One region of the Shewanella sp. SM87 genome, then DNA from elsewhere that is predicted to be linked to it. Evidence: predicted binding sites of a transcription regulator. Region 1 holds the regulator's gene; the other holds the start of a gene.

Region 1 (8,235 bases):
GGCAGGCTGCGCAGTGTCCGAGGTAAACTTGTTCGCCTAGAGTCATCAACTCTTCTTTACTTAGGGTTTGTGATAAAGCGGCTTGAGCGGCTTCAGCCGCAGCATCTGCGGCTTGTTTTTGCTCTGTGACCCAAGCCTCAAACTCGGCTTCGGGTAACGCTTGTACTACGATAGGCATAAAACCATGGTCTTTTCCGCAGAGTTCGGCGCATTGACCGCGGTAAATGCCGGGTTTGTCGATGCGAGTCCAAGCTTCATTGATAAATCCAGGGTTGGCATCTTTCTTAATGGCAAAGGCGGGCACCCACCAAGAATGTATGACATCCTCTGAAGTCATCAGAAAGCGGATTTTGCGGTTTATCGGTAGAACGAGCGGTTTATCGACTTCCAATAGATAGTTTTCACCCTTGGTTTCGGTGCCTTCAATTTGTGCTCTGGGTGTTGTAAGTATGCTATAAAAATCAATATCTTGATCGAAATAGCTGTAATGCCATTTCCATTGGGAACCCGTGACTTTTACGGTGAGATCGGCGTTACTGGGATCTTCCATTGCGATTAAAGTTTTTGTCGCTGGAATCGCCATTAAGATCAAAATGATAAATGGCAGAATCGTCCAAGCGATTTCAACTTTAGTGCTTTCGTGAAAGTGGGACGCGACAGCGCCTTTGGATTTTCTGTGGTTGATCATGGCGTAAATCATGACGCCAAAGACCACTAGGCCTATTGCGCAGCAGATATACAAGATGGTCATGTGCAAGTGATAAACCTTGCCACTGATCTCGGTCACGCCAGGGGTCATGTTGAACCGCATGTCCGCGGCGGTCAACGGTGGTGCGAAAAGCACCACGAGTAAACAATACAACAATTGCTTCACAAGACTTCTCCTCTGCCAATTGCGAATAGCAACTACAAAGAAGAGCAACACAGTAAGTCTCAACTCTATGCAAACTCTTCAGTTCCCAAAAAAGCTTTTTTGACTTCAACGTGCGTTGGCGGCTGTTACTTTTAATCAAGTATTGTTACTGCTGGTAATTAGCCACGCTGGCACATACTGCTGAAATAAATCTGTTCTCTATTTTTAGTGGCGCTTCGAGTTCGATAAATACTCGATTCATTGACCACGGAAGGTGATATATCATCACCGACTTAACCAACCATACTTGCTGTTTAAATATTGATCAAGATCACTTATTTATCTAATTATCTGAAAAATTGCCAAAAAAAAGCCTCACATTCATAGGTGAGGCGGCTTTCAAGGTAAAAATTAAATGAATATTTAGTGTACAGCGCTAAAAAAAGATTGCTGACCGAAGAGATTGCCTTGCTCAATGCGTACGTCGGCATGTAAGTGACTGTTTACGTCTTCAAGCACTATGCCCATAGCTCGGGCACTTTTAGCCACGATTTGTAGGCGTCGATTATCCCGCGCATCCAATGATTGAGTCCAAGTAATGACTGCACTGGACGTACCACTTGTTAGGGCTTTCTCCATCGCCCACAGGGTTTCGACTTCATCTTTAGCATGTACCAGCAAAACTCTATCCATACGCACACCTGCGCTGGCGAGCATTTGCTTGTAGCCAATACTTGGAGGGTTGATGAGCACTAACCAACGGCCCTGTTGGCTTAACTGAGCGAGTTGTGCACTCAGATGAATTAATTCTTGGCGACCTTGAGTCTTAGTTGGCATGCAGGCGATGGGCGCATGGTGCCAGTCATAGTCAGCATCACGGACTTCATCGAGCCACAGGCCCGGATGGCGGGGGGCATTGCCAAGTAGTTTATTCATAGCCAATCTCCATTACGGATCACACCGACGGCGAGTCCTTCAATTGTTAAACTTTGGAAGCCTAAATCCACTTTAATCGGGGAGTAATCTTCATTTTCGGCATGTAGATAGACTACATTACCTTTTTTTTCGAAACGTTTAACAGTGACATCGTCATCGACTCTAGCGACAACCACTTGACCATTTCTAGCTTGTTCTACTTTATGAACTGCCAGCAAATCACCTTCGAGAATACCGATATTTTTCATGCTGTCGCCCTTTACTCGCAGTAAAAAATCGGCGGCGGGATGAAACATGCTTGGGTCGACTTGGTAGTACTGTTCAACATGTTCTTGGGCGAGGATAGGTTCACCCGCGGCCACTTGGCCGATGAGCGGTAAACCTGTTTCAGTCAAATCTTCGATTTCCGCAGGCAGACGAATGCCTCGAGATGTGCCTGGCATGATCTCAATGCAGCCCTTTTTTGCCAACGCTTTAAGATGTTCTTCAGCCGCATTGGCGCTCTTAAAACCTAAACGGGTTGCGATTTCTGCCCGAGTGGGTGGCATGCCAGTATCGGCAATATTTCGTTTAATTAGCTCTAAAATTTCAGCTTGGCGTGGCGTCAAAGGTCTCATGGTGTTTCCTGTTTTTCTATACAGTTACTGTTAGTATATACAGTATTATTTGCAGCGCAAGTATTAACCACTTTTTAGCTATGTTGGAGAGAATTAGCGAATATTGCCCATAGTCTGGTATTCTATCGGGCTAGTAAACGCACTTAATTGCATAAGAATAATGCCTAAACACGACTCTCTTTGGTTGAAATCATTACGTTGGATCCAAAAACACTTAGTGCACACTATTGTGGTACCTCAGGATCCCTTTGCCGATCTGAATCTGGATGCTTCCAGACCCCTTGTTTATGTGATGAAAACAGAATCTCTCAGTGACATAGCTGCTTTGAGCGAAATAACGGCTAAGTTAGGTTTACCAAGCCCTTATGAGCCTCTAGTGGCTAATGGTGTGACTGCGCCTCGGGTTGTCTGTCTTCAAGGACGTAAGCCACTGTTTGGCGAACGTGCTGGTAATGAGCCTTTCCTCGAATGCTTTATGCGTTTGTTAGCCGTGCATAAGGAACGTCCTGAATTGGATATTCAACTTGTGCCCGTGAGCTTGTATTGGGGTCGAACGCCAGGGAAAGAAGACGACACTATGAAGGCGGCCGTATTTGAGCGGGAAAACCCGACTTGGCTGCGCAAGTGCTTGATGATTCTGTTCTTAGGTCGACATAACTTCGTGCAGTTTTCGAATGCCGTATCCCTGCGTTACATGGCTGACGAACATGGCACCGACATGGGGATTGCCCATAAGTTAGCACGGGTTGCGCGCGTGCATTTCCGTCGTCAACGTAAGGTAATGACAGGGCCTGTGCTGCCAAACCGCCAAGCACTGTTTCATTCGTTACTCAAATCTGAGTCGCTGCGCAAAGCGATTCAAGAAGAAGCCGCCAGTAAAAAGATTTCTGAGACCCAAGCGCGCGAGACGGCTATTGAGTACCTCGATGAAATAGCAGCCGATTACTCAGATAGTTTAGTGCGTATTGCCGAGCGTTTCTTAACTTGGTTGTGGAACAAGCTTTATAGCGGGATCAACATTAAAGGCGCCGAGCAAGTTCGCCAGCTGCATCACGATGGCCACGAGATTGTTTATGTGCCTTGCCATCGCAGCCACATGGATTACCTGCTGTTATCGTATATTTTGTATTATCAAGGCATGGTTCCGCCGCACATTGCTGCTGGCATCAACCTCAACTTCTGGCCCGCGGGACCTATGTTCCGTCGCGGTGGTGCCTTCTTTATCCGCCGTAGTTTTAATGGCAACAAGCTGTATACCGCAGTATTTCGTGAGTATTTAGATCAGCTGTTTGCTAAAGGTTATTCGGTGGAATACTTCTCCGAAGGTGGCCGTTCACGTACTGGCCGTCTGTTGGCGCCGAAAACTGGCATGATCGCCATGACGATGAACAGCGTACTGCGCGGTATTGAACGTCCTGTCACACTTGTGCCTGTGTATTTAGGCTATGACCATGTGATGGAAGTGGCGACTTACCATAAAGAGTTAAGCGGTAAGAAAAAGAAAAAAGAATCTGTGTGGCAGGTGTTCGGTGCCATTCGCAAATTAGGTAATTTTGGCCAAGGTTACGTGAATTTTGGCGAGCCTATTACCTTACAAAATTTCTTAAATGAGCGTGCGCCAAACTGGCGTGCTGAGTTGGCCGATGATCCCGAGCAGAAACCAAGTTGGTTAACTCCAGCGGTAAACGTGCTGGCTAATCGGGTGATGACGCGTATCAATGATGCCGCAGCCGCGAGTTCGGTGACTTTGACTAGCTTAGTCTTACTGGCGACAGATCAAAACGCCTTAGAACGTAGTCTGCTGGAGCGTCAGCTTGATTTGTATCTGACCCTACTCAAAAAAGTGCCTTACACTTCTTATACATCTGTTGCGGAAGGTGATGGTAAGCATTTAGTGCAGCAAGGTTTAGAGCTGAACAAGTTTGTTGTTAGTGCCGATCCTTTAGGGGAAATAGTGTCTATCGAAGCGAGTCAGGCAGTGTCTATGACTTACTATCGTAACAATATCATTCACTTATTTATTGTTCCTTCATTAATTGCGAGTTGTTTAACCCACAATGAACAGATCCTGCGCCAGCAAGTCGTTTCAATCGTTGCCGATTTTTATCCATTGCTGAAAGCCGAACTCTTCATGGGAATTAAAGACTTACCAGCCTATGTTGAGCAAGTACTGGATTTCCTGATTGGGCAAGGTTTAGTGGTTGAGACAGATACTTTAGCTGTCGTGCCTGAGCACTCAAGCCAATTATTATTGTTAGCCAGTTCAGTGAGCGAGACTCTGCAACGGTACGCTATTATTTTCAATCTGTTAGCGAACAGACCTAAGATGGAGCGCTCAGAACTTGAGTCTGAGAGCCATTTACTCGCTCAGCGTTTAGGGGCTTTACATGGTATTACCGCGCCTGAATTCTACGATAAAAAACTCTACGGTACTTTGAGCGTGAAGCTCAAAGAATTGGGATATCTGGCGGATAGTGAAGATAAGTCCAATATCAATCGCATACGAGATCAGGCCAATAGCTTATTACGTCCGTCAGTGAGACAAACGATAGTGGCGAGTGTCACCGCGGAGCACACAGTTTAATGGCAAATCATATGAATGCGGCTAAGCATAAGCCCGCAGGTAAGTCCTTGCTTGGTGGTGCCATGATTATTGCTGGCACGACCGTAGGTGCTGGGATGTTTTCTCTGCCCGTGGTCGGTGCAGGTATGTGGTTTGGCTATTCGATTTTAATGTTATTGGGTATTTGGTTTTGCATGTTGATGTCGGGCTTATTGTTGCTCGAAACCAATTTACATTTCGAACCTGGTGCTAGCTTCGATACCTTAAGCAAGCAAACTCTTGGGCAGTTTTGGCGGATAGTGAACGGCGTTTCTATCGCTTTCGTGTTGTATATTTTGACTTATGCCTATATCAGCGGCGGTGGTTCGATTGTGAATCACAGCTTGCAGGGCATGGGAATTGAGTTACCGCAAAGCGTGGCAGGGCTAGTGTTCGCCATAGTATTGGCGAGCATAGTGTTGATCAGTACTAAAGCCGTGGATCGGATTACCACGATTATGCTCGGCGGTATGATCATTACCTTCTTCCTCGCGATCGGAAATTTATTGATCGAAATTGATGTGACTAAGTTGCTCGAACCCGATGGTAATAACAGCTTTTCACCTTATCTGTGGGCGGCGCTGCCCTTTGGTCTCGCTAGCTTTGGTTACCATGGTAACGTCCCCAGCTTAGTGAAGTATTACGGCAAAGATTCTTCCACCATTATCAAGGCGATTTTCGTCGGCACCTTTATCGCGCTGGTGATTTATGCCTGTTGGTTAGTGGCGACTATGGGTAATATTCCCCGCAGCCAGTTTATCGACATTATTGCTCAAGGTGGCAATATGGGAGTGTTGGTGGGCGCTTTGTCTGAGGTGATGGCGAGTAGCTGGTTAAACAGTATGTTGACCCTGTTTGCTAACTTAGCCGTGGCTTCATCTTTCTTAGGGGTGACCTTAGGTCTGTTCGATTATCTTGCCGATTTATTTGGTTTTGATGATTCACGCTCTGGCCGAATGAAAACCGCGTTAGTGACCTTTGTGCCGCCAACGATTTTAGGATTACTGTTTCCCGATGGCTTCTTAGTAGCGATTGGCTTTGCGGCATTAGCGGCGACAGTGTGGGCGGTAATCGTCCCGGCGCTGATGGCCTATAAATCGCGGCAGTTGTTCCCCGATAGCACAGGTTTTAGAGTGATAGGCGGTACACCGCTGATTATTCTTGTGGTGTTATTTGGCATAGTCACGGGTGCATGTCATCTGCTCGCGATGGCAAATTTACTGCCGCAATATTCCTAATTTGTTGTGATGATTTAAGCCCTCCATGTGAGGGCTTTTTTGTCTTTAGCGGTTGAGTTTTGTCTTACAGATCTTTTTAACCTGAATACTGGACAGAAATACAAACTCAGGCTTAACTCGAATGATTGTTAAAACAAAGGAGCCGATAATGAAAATGACTCAGTACGCACAAGGACATGCATGTTGGGTTGAACTTGCAAGCCATGATTGGCAGGGAACAACAGCATTTTACCAAGCGTTATTTGGTTGGAACTCGGTTGAAATGCCGATCCCTGAAGGTCACTTTTCGCTATTTAATTTAGCGGGAGATGACTTAGGCGCCATGTATCAAATCCCTGAGTCAGAAGCACATATCCCCAGCCACTGGCGTATCTACTTTGCCGTCGATGATATCGATGCCAGCATTGCAGAGATTCAAGCGGCGGGCGGCCAAGTGCACATGGGGCCGCATATTGTGGGTGATGCGGGCGTGATGGCGCAGGTGAGCGATCCTGAAGGCGCACGCTTTGCTTTATGGCAAGCGAAGAACCACATAGGTGCTCGCCGTCAGGGTGAACTCAATACCCTTTGCTGGGTTGAGCTGGCTTGCAAAGAGCCGCGTACTGAAGAAGCCTTTTACTGCAAAATCTTCCCTTGGACCAACATGCCGAGTGACATGCCTGACATTGAATACTCAGAATGGCAGCTTAATGGTCAATCCATCGGCGGCATGATGACGATAATGCCCGAATGGGGCGATATTTCTCCCCATTGGCTGCTTTATTTTGCAGTAGCCGATTGCGATGCATTTGCAGAAAAAGCCCAAGCGTTAGGCGCGCAAGTGTGCATACCGCCTAGTGATATCCCTGATGTGGGACGATTTTCTGTCATTGCTGACGCCCAAGGCGCTACCTTTGCGGTGATCAAGCTTAATCAGATGTGACTGGCATATTAAGTGCTGTCATTAAGGTTAAAAACGGCGACGCTAAATCGCCGTTTTTATTTGTCTAACTATTTGTTTAATTAGCGTTATCAATCATGATTGTTTCAGGGCAGGAGCCTTTTGAGGCCTTATTGGCTTTGGCGAGTAGGCTAGGTAAGGAGTCAGAAGTTTTAATGACTTCGGGCAAGTTAATGCGGATTTCACTCAGTAATCCCTTGCCACATTCAAGACTCATTTTAGTGTGAGCGCCTTGACCGAAGCTGCTATCAAAACTTTGGTTTAACTCACTTTTACTGACACTCTTACCTATGTTGTCATGAATAAATTTTTGTACCCATGCCGAGGCATTGACCGCTTGGGTCAGCTGGGTTGCCAATAAAAAGTACTCGTTAGGGTCTTGGCTACGGCAAGTGCCGTGTTTCCACCATTCGTGGCGTTCTAAACAGGTGCCATATTGGGCGCTTGGCATGACTTCTTCTAAATTTTTGCGCACCGATGGATTCAGTTCAAACTCTGGATAAGTACAGAAATCATTCGGTTGCAGTTTGACTGTGCTGCAATAGCCATATCGCGTGCCGCATTGTTGTTTATTCGGCCACAGTCCGTGCAGGCTGAAGTGTTGCCATTGGCTCGATTCTGGCGTTTGGCTGAGGGCGCGACATTCGGCTTTACGGCGGCCATAGAGTTCACAAAAGGTGCTTTGCCAGCTTAATGCCAGCACGTTGGCGTCAAATTCACCGCCGATTCGGCATTGATTTCCTTGGCGTTTCTCTGGGGTACCATGCTCTTTAAGGCTATCTCGGCTTTTTGCTTTGATGTCCGATGCCGTGGTGGTTTGCGCCGGTTCCGCCGCCGTTGCAGGTGTTGATAAATTACTGTCAGCAACATTAGATAGATATTGACCACAATCGCCGCTGATCCAACGCATGGGAGACTTCACCGCATTGGTGCGCACTCTTAGCCAATCAGGTTTAGCACTATTGCCGAGGATTTCAAGTACAGGGTAGCGCTCACCAATATTGCTCTGCCATTGGTCTGGATTCGTCTGCTTATTTTTCGATTGAAAT
Region 2 (8,235 bases), on a different contig from region 1:
CACCTGATAAATCAAGTTGCTTGGTCGCTTTGAGCTTCGGCCTTGTAACCACTTGAACACCGTAAATTTCTAATTTTCTATTTATCATTCTATGGCTTCATGTACTTCGACTTGCTAACTGTATACATACCCCATCAAGCTAAAAATGCGAATTGACAGGACGTCAATCAGACGCCGATATCCGGCAGTATTTCCTTGCGTACAACCGAACAAAGACTTGTTGTTTGGAGGCATCGACTTATGCGACAAGCCGTTAAGTCTCTTGTAACTAAAGCAGTTTTTGTACTGACATTTGTAAATAAATATAGCATGCCATATACCTAACCATCGATCTCATTCGCTTTGGCTATCACCTCTTTTTGTTTTTGAATCGCCTCTTCGATAACTTTTTCAAAAAAATCACTTTTCTCCCTGGGTGATGCGTTGCGCACAAAATCAGAGAAAGCTGTCGATTTGACCTTGCGACGCTTGATAATCATTAATACCTACCAAAATCTGCAACAACTTAGATAACCATTATGACGTGGAAAAATTTCAACAGTTAACCACTTGTAAATATACAACAATTATTAATAACTATATCTTAAACCCATAATTTATTCATTATTTTTCACGAATAGCCACTTTGTGCATCAGCCAGTATCAAAGGTGTCTTTCAGCGGTAATTAAAAGCCGATAGTGTTGTAATTCAAGACTCGTGTTACTTTCCTTGAAGGTAACCTCAGCCTGACTCTAGCATTTAATATGTGGCAAACATCCCCAGTCTGTAGTGTACTGCGGGGTAAGTAGTTCGCGACGCATGGTCCATTTTTGATCAATGCCTTGGGCGGCGAGGAATAAGGTATCGCTACCATAGCGGTGGTTAACACTATCGAGGGTACGCATTAGCTGAGGATTAGCGGAGGGTGCATTGAATAGGTCAAACTGGCGGTGTTTCTCGCTGACTAAATCTAACAAGCCCACACCGATTTTATAATAGCGCACCCCTTGCCTAAACAATTTAGGGGCGGCCGCGCTCATTGCGTGGGTGAGCTCGGCGCTGCAATTTGTGGCACATGGAAAGTTAACTAATGTTTTAGCGCCTGTTGGCTGCTCATCATAGGGAGAATTATTGGCGAACAGCAGCATGGTTTTACATAACGAACCTTGCCTTCTGGCTTTGGCGGCAGCAATGCCAATATGCTTACTTAAGGCTTGGTGGAGTTGTTGGTAATCGGTGATGCGTTCACCCACACTGCGAGTCGAGAAGATTTGCTTTTTATCTGCCCTTGCCTCATCCCATTGTTTACATGCTTGGCCGTTGAGTTCTCTTACGGTGCGTTCAATCTCGATATTAAATTGTTTGCGGGCGAGTCCGGCCGGCATTCTTGCCAGATCATAAGCGGTATTAATTTCCATTAGTGCCAGCTTTTTACTGATGCGGCGACCAATCCCCCATACCTCGCCCACTTCTACCGACTTTAAAATAGTGAGTCGGTCTGGCTCATTATCTATTACGCAAACACCGTTATAACCGGGTAATTTTTTGGCTGCGTGGTTTGCCAGCTTGGCCAACGTTAAGGTCGCGCCTATACCTACACATACAGGTAAGCGTGCTTCTTTCCACACTGCACGGCGAATTAACTGCCCTTGTTCATATAGAAACTTGATCGCAGGGCAATGCTTAAAAGATAAAAAACTCTCGTCAATGGAATACACATGCTGCTCTGGAGCAAAGCGGCCGATAATACTCATCATCTTGGTGGATAGATCGGCATAGAGTTCATAATTGCTTGAGCAGGCAATCACCCCTAACTTTTGGCATTGTTCCTTTAACTGAAAATAAGGTGCAAATTTGGGGATCCCTAACTCCTTTGCTTGACGATTAGCTGCCACGATGCAGCCATCGTTATTGCTAAGGACGATCATCGGTTTGCCACGCCAGTCCGGACGAAACACCTGCTCAGCGCTGCAATAAAAGCTATTGGCATCAACTAGAGCATACATTTTAAATTAGCTAAAGTCGGGTTTTGGCGGTGAAAACGGATTGAACTCACTACGACACCTTCTATGCTGAAGGTGTCGTAATCATGGATAGGTTGAGGCTGAAACTGCTCGTTTGCGGATAGCAGTAACCGACTAGTTTTGTCGATAATTTTACAAACAAACTCGCCGTTAAAATTGGCGACAATCACATCACCATCACGGGCCGTTTCATGGCGATCGACTATCAACAAGTCACCAAAATAAATGCCAACGCCCTGCATTGAATCCCCCCGAGCAAACCCCATAAAGGTCGCGTTTGGATGAATAATCAGGAGTTGATCTAAACTCAGGCCAAGCTGGCGATACTCTTCTGCAGGGCTTTCAAACCCTGTGAGCCCTGCACTTGCATAGATTGGTATGATACGCATAACTAACACCACTGGTTAAATATACAGTTATTCTAGCAGTAATCATGCGGCTGGCAAGTTTAACTCTCAAACTCAACACTGAGATGTCACCACCACAAGCTAAGGAATTTCTTGTGATGGTGACGTTACCTTCTTCTAATTCTAATCCTCTTCCTCATCATAACCTTGGTATTCATCATGATTAGGATTTAACTGATTAGCATGGTTGTCTAGGCTATCCCAGTAAGCGTCATTATTCGGATTCATGCTGTCACTACGATCATCGTTTGGTGTTCTGCTCATGATGGTTTTCCTCGGAGTTTAAATTTAAGTGTTTGAACAATTGCTATGTGAGAGCCTAATGTTCGGGCGAAATAGCTCGGCCCTTTAACAGACAGCAGCAACATTTTCTAATGCCTTTGCTACTTGCTCTAATTCTTCAGGCGTTGCACATCGTGACCCAAATTTCGCCCTCTCTTCTGACAGTCGCTCAAACTCGTCTGGATTTTCAATCAAATGCTCTGCTAACTCTAATGGCGTCTGTTTGTCGGCATCACGATGCCAGGCCATTTTAGGTGCGCTCGCTATTAGCTGCCGCACAGCATGCAGGTTACCCATCCAGGTTGCGGTGTGAAGCGGAGTTCTCCCATCGACGGTGACCAAATCTAAACGACATGACAGGCTTAATAGGTAGTTCACACAATCAACGCTGTGTGATTTAGCTGCTGAATGCAGAGCTGTCATACCTTTTATGTCTTGTAAATCTGGATTGGCACCCGCCTCAAGCATGATTTTGACTAATTCAGCATCACCGGCCTGAGCCGCCAGCATTAATGGTGTTTGTCCCTTAATATCGACAATATTTAGTTGTTTGGGGTGCTCATTAGCAAGTTGAGCGATGAAGTTTCGCCACTTGTTAAGCAACAAGTTAAACCTGTCCACATCACCCTGTAACTCAAAAGGTGCCATTTGCTTTATAATTGGTAACCGTTCTATAAAGCTACTTCTCATTTTAACAAGTTGCATTAAGACAGAGTTACCATCCACTTCCGGTATGTTTGAATTGAGTAGCTGCCGGTTAGATTTAATCCACTGGGACAGCTCGCTTTCTGTACCCGCTTCAAGCAGTTTCACCAGATCTTTAAAAGCCTGATCAAATTGCTTGCTGTTACCTCTGACAATTGCCGGCACACCCGGATAAGGTTTATAGAGTGTTTCCCAAAAATAATCAGATACCCACCGCGCTGTATCTTCAATTGAAGGTATTTGATCACACTCACTCATCATTCCACCAGCAAGCATCTCACGATAGAACTTTTCATGGTTGTTATGAATTAGTTTTTGATTGGCGACCGATAAAGCAAAAGCATCTCTGGCAATCTCGCCACGCACCGAACCGTAGTTGCGATCATTTACAGCATCTAGAGCTTCCCTAAAGCATTTCGCTGCATCTTCAAATTGGTTGCAAGCCAGCAAATGCTTAGCTTTATACTGGAGAATAGGCGCTTTCCAGAGTTCACTGCCTTTGTTTTCCTCTACCTCGGCAAGAAGCAAAGCAACTTGTGCGGCAGTGTCTTTTGGTCTTTGCTTACGCTCACCATTCAAAAAACCACCCAATTCTAAAAGAATGGCTTGAACAGTTTCAGCAGGCGAAACAGCTAACTCACGCAAACGATTTACAGCAAGGCTTCTCGCATTGGTGGAAAGCCGGGGATGCGCAGCAACCTGACTTACCACCCAGTAACTTTGTTCATTCTGAAGCGCTCTCCAGGGAGAGGCTACTTGCATTCTGGATAGCAGTTGCTCAGCTCTTTCCATTTCAGAATAAAACGATTTAGCTCTTTCGATATTACGCTGAATAATTAACGCAGCTGACTCAGGACTGAAACCGATGTGATCTTCCAGCGCATCGTCAGGTGTAATGTTATAAAAACGCCGCGTCAGCAATTGTGCAAGTTGCTGGTTTGCCGTTGTGTGACATGACGGGAGAATTGATAGGAAAATACCGAACTTATCCCACTCTGGTAGCTGTTTTTCAAACCAACGATTTTCAGCAGCTTCACCTTGATCGCCACAATTACGCCAGGCTGCAATAGTGGTGTTATAAACAAATTTATAAATACCAAATAATTGCAGTACTTTGTTTTGCTGTTCATCAACGCACTGGCGATCAATATCAGGACACAGAAACTTCAATAAGCGCGAGTATCCATCCTGTACAGTACGCGCAAGTAGAAAGCGTTGGCGTATGGTTTTCATTGACGGCACAGCATATCGTTGCGCTATGCATATAACAAACCTGGCTTGCTCTTCCTCACTGGCACTGCCAGCTAAAATAGCGTCCAACAGCCCTGGTTGAGTCATCGGGATTTCCATACTCAGCAGCTCAGCTGAAAGGTTTTTACCTTTAACAAATGCTAATGCGGTATTGAACTGCTGGGCAGGTGTGTGACTATCGTAAAATTGAAATGCACCATCGAAACTGAGTTGTGCATCATCTGCAAAATACTTTTCGATAGAATCAGGGCTGATGGGTGTGGCAGCTCGCCAGTTATATAGGGATCGTCTCAGCCCCTCATGCAGGCCATCAGTAGAATCACTGCGTTGATCAGAGAACACTTCTAGTGGCATTCCGAGCAAGTCAAGCAACCAGTCTACCACTTGCGCAACTGGCATATATAAAGTGGCATTTCCGTTATGTTCAATAATCTCAGGAAGATACCAGAATCGACCACCCGGCATTCCCGCATCTAACGGTTTAGGCAGGTTCCAAAATGCAACTCGACGTGCCAGGCTTGGCACGAGAAAATAGCCCAACATATCCCAGACAATTTGCCGCGGGTCTACAGCAAAGGTCCATGTATTTAGCTCAATCTGCTTATAAGCATTAGCAAACTCCATTAGGTTATCCATTGCATCGAGTTGCATTTGCGGATCCATGTCAAAGGCGTCAAAGACAGCCTCTAACGTTTCTACGCCCATCACCCTGTGCATATCCAGGCTTAACTGGCCCTTGGCAAACTTATCTTTTTTGTTTGTTGGGTAACCTTGAATCCCCGCACTTTGGCGGATTTCAAGCAAAATAGACTCAATTAGTGGCAAACTGCTCATCGTTAGTTCCTTTAGCTGACCGACTGCTGATCATTCTGGCAATTCCATTCCTTGTTTTCACTGAAACCTGATGTATCCCCCTATAAAGCAAATGAGCAACTTCTTTATGTACTTATTTTAGAATTGCTTTCAACTAATTTGGTTGAAGTGTTTGCTTGAACCACAATCTCAAATTCTTCCTTTTTACTAGACCTATCCAAGTCTATATAAACTGAATGTACCACTATCTCAGGATCTTGAAGCGGATTCTTTAAAACACTTAAACTAAAGGTATCCGCTGATATTTGAGAAATACATCTATATGTATCTGCCAAGTCTATCAGACAAAATCGAAACCAGAATTTGCAATTACTCGCCATATCAAGTTCAATATCCGCTTGCCAAAAATCCAGTACCGAACTCATTATGAAACTCCTCAACACCTACGAAGACAAAGACGCAGCCGAAGTAGCCCTGACCAAAGTCCAGGGGCCAAAGCGGCTTGCAAGTGAACGGGATGATACGCAAGTCATTTACAACCTCTTTGGTGAGCCAAGCTGGGGTAATTTTTATCGTCTGGGGATGTTTCAACTGCTTGAGCTGCAAACCCTTATAACTCAAAGGCAAGATGGCCTAGCTTATGATGAAAAAAAGCACCGGGAGATCATCACGATGCTTCAGTATATTGCCGGGAATTTTGAGCTAACTATTCCAGAACATTGGCTGTGATTAGCTACTCAATTAAGGAAAGCTACAGTATCAGATGCTTGATGATGTAGTTCAAGAAACGTAGATTGACTCAAGCTATTTTCACTGAAGAACACATCAAAAGGAAAAACTGCTGGGTCAGAGTTGAGCATCTCTAGGCTTCTACTTCTGTCATCGTTAGCAAGGATAATCGCTTTAGCCAGCCAAGCAACTAGCACCGGAGAGGTCACTGTAATAGGCTTAGATAACTGATAGACGCCAGTCTTAGCGCTCGAAATTAATCCCAAATTGGTCAGCGTTCGGATCACAAACTGCATAGAACGTTTGATGGTCGAAGTATCACCGTACTCATCAGCTACTCTTTGCTCCAACTGACCGTAGACAAAAGCACGATCATGCCTTGCAATTCGCCCTAGCTGAGAAACGACAGAGTAGAAAAATGGATATCTCGCGATCAGCAATCCCCAGTGTAAAACTAAGCTCTGTTCACTGTGACTGAGCAACAGTTTGCAAGCCTCATCATGGAAAGATTGCGGAGAGGCTTTTGATTGTGAACTCCAGATCCCAAACAACAAGTTTCGCGTCTTATCCATGGCTACTTGGCTACTAAAAGACGGTGCTAGTAGACTGTCAATGTGCTTTTTAAGTTCAACCCCATCAAATCCACCAGCGGCCCAAATTGCAGTTTGTGTTAGCCAACTCATTTCGAGGTGGCGATTAAAGCCAATAGCAGGTTTCATTAAACATCCTGTTTTAAAAATAAATACATACTGTTGCCTTGCTGATGCAACTCAAACCAATGGTTCGCAACCTGGCTGGCATTAAAAGTAAAGTCAAATGGAAACCACAGTGGATCCTGTAATGCTTCATCCAAGGCTCGGCTAGTCTGGCAGTCTGTCATTAACTGCCCTTTTAGCATCCAATTGATTTCATCTGCATCAGTAATTTTTGATGGTGATGCAGTAAACAAGGCGCCAGAGTCATCTTTAACCAACACACCGAGTTCTTGCATCGTTTTTAGCACAGCTCGTGTTGCGCGCGCTGTAGACTCTGTCTCACCATATAACTCGCACATACGTCGGTTAACTTGTGCTGATTGAAAACTCGAATTCAACTTGCTGTAACGGCCAATAAAACGCGCCACTGCAGCAAAAAAAGGTTTTCTGGCAATAAGCATTCCCCATTGCAATACCAATGATGACTGTTCAGCTTTGTGATAAAGCGCCAGCGCAGCACAGTCGAACGGCTTATATTCAGGCTGTTCGCGCGCAGCCCATATCGCAACTAATAGATTTCTGGCTTTACGCCGATTCTCTGGCGTTTTAACCGTGCCAGTCAACATGGTTTCTATTGCAGAGTTTAGTGTCGCATGGTCATTACCTTGGGCAACCCAAGCGAGTGTTTGCTCAAGCCAAACCTTGTCTAGGTGCCGGCTAAAGCTAGTAAATTTATTCATATTGTATTGGCTTTGAGGTAATTACAGCTAATGGAACCACTACTTCATGTAAGCTTATACCACCGTGCCCAACAACATTTTCGCCCTTAGGTTTAAATGCATGGCTGCCTTTTGCCAAAATTGGAAAACAGTTTTGTGGTAGCCCAAAGCTAGGGCCAGGCCATACTACCATAGTTTCAGCGCGCGTCGTTGCAGTACTAAGCTGCGTGTTTTGCGTGTTATAAATCCGCACTCGCTCACCACGGGTTTCCGCTTTAACACCGTCGCTGATACCACCCACACCTAGCGCCTCTTGGCTGCCATGATCAGCAGTAAGCACTATTTCAAAACCTTGGCTTAGTAACGCTTCTATTTTCTCTATAAAGCCCCATTGCTGCAGCCACAGGTCAACCATTTTATTCAAGCCAGCCATGCCAGCTTTCATGCCATGCATTTGATCATCAATAAAATTAATCACAATGCCGGCCACTTTTAGCGCAGAAGGATGAATTAGGTTTTGCCATTCTTCTTGGCTTAGTCGCTCAGCATTTTTTGCATATAACACCTGATGCCGTGCCAAGCCATGATCAGCCCAAAAATCACGCCATAAGGTTTCTTCTTTGCTGGTTG

The links. The regulator LexA, encoded in region 1, represses DNA repair genes until DNA is damaged. The targets are predictions, from matches to a motif close to TACTGTATNNNNATACAGTA.
Region 2: L5M11_RS07325 (LexA family protein) is a predicted target of LexA. The motif match lies at 2,403-2,422, and genes of this name have one in related genera.

What each region holds. Positions count from the first base shown of each region.
Region 1 is NZ_JAKKSC010000016.1:74,619-82,853, forward strand. Features, by position in the region: gene coxB (cytochrome c oxidase subunit II) at 1-874, opposite strand, end outside; gene L5M11_RS14000 (cell division inhibitor SulA) at 1,277-1,789, opposite strand; gene lexA (transcriptional repressor LexA) at 1,786-2,406, opposite strand; gene plsB (glycerol-3-phosphate 1-O-acyltransferase PlsB) at 2,567-4,990, shown strand; gene mtr (tryptophan permease) at 4,990-6,246, shown strand; gene L5M11_RS14020 (VOC family protein) at 6,395-7,168, shown strand; gene L5M11_RS14025 (ribonuclease T2) at 7,245-8,235, opposite strand, start outside.
Region 2 is NZ_JAKKSC010000007.1:22,626-30,860, forward strand. Features, by position in the region: gene L5M11_RS07310 (acetyltransferase) at 1-88, opposite strand, end outside; gene L5M11_RS07315 (hypothetical protein) at 321-479, opposite strand; gene L5M11_RS07320 (Y-family DNA polymerase) at 733-1,986, opposite strand; gene L5M11_RS07325 (LexA family protein) at 1,974-2,393, opposite strand; gene L5M11_RS07330 (hypothetical protein) at 2,535-2,675, opposite strand; gene L5M11_RS07335 (ankyrin repeat domain-containing protein) at 2,760-5,483, opposite strand; gene L5M11_RS07340 (hypothetical protein) at 5,588-5,887, opposite strand; gene L5M11_RS07345 (hypothetical protein) at 5,889-6,191, shown strand; gene L5M11_RS07350 (hypothetical protein) at 6,200-6,910, opposite strand; gene L5M11_RS07355 (hypothetical protein) at 6,910-7,626, opposite strand; gene pglZ (BREX-3 system phosphatase PglZ) at 7,619-8,235, opposite strand, start outside.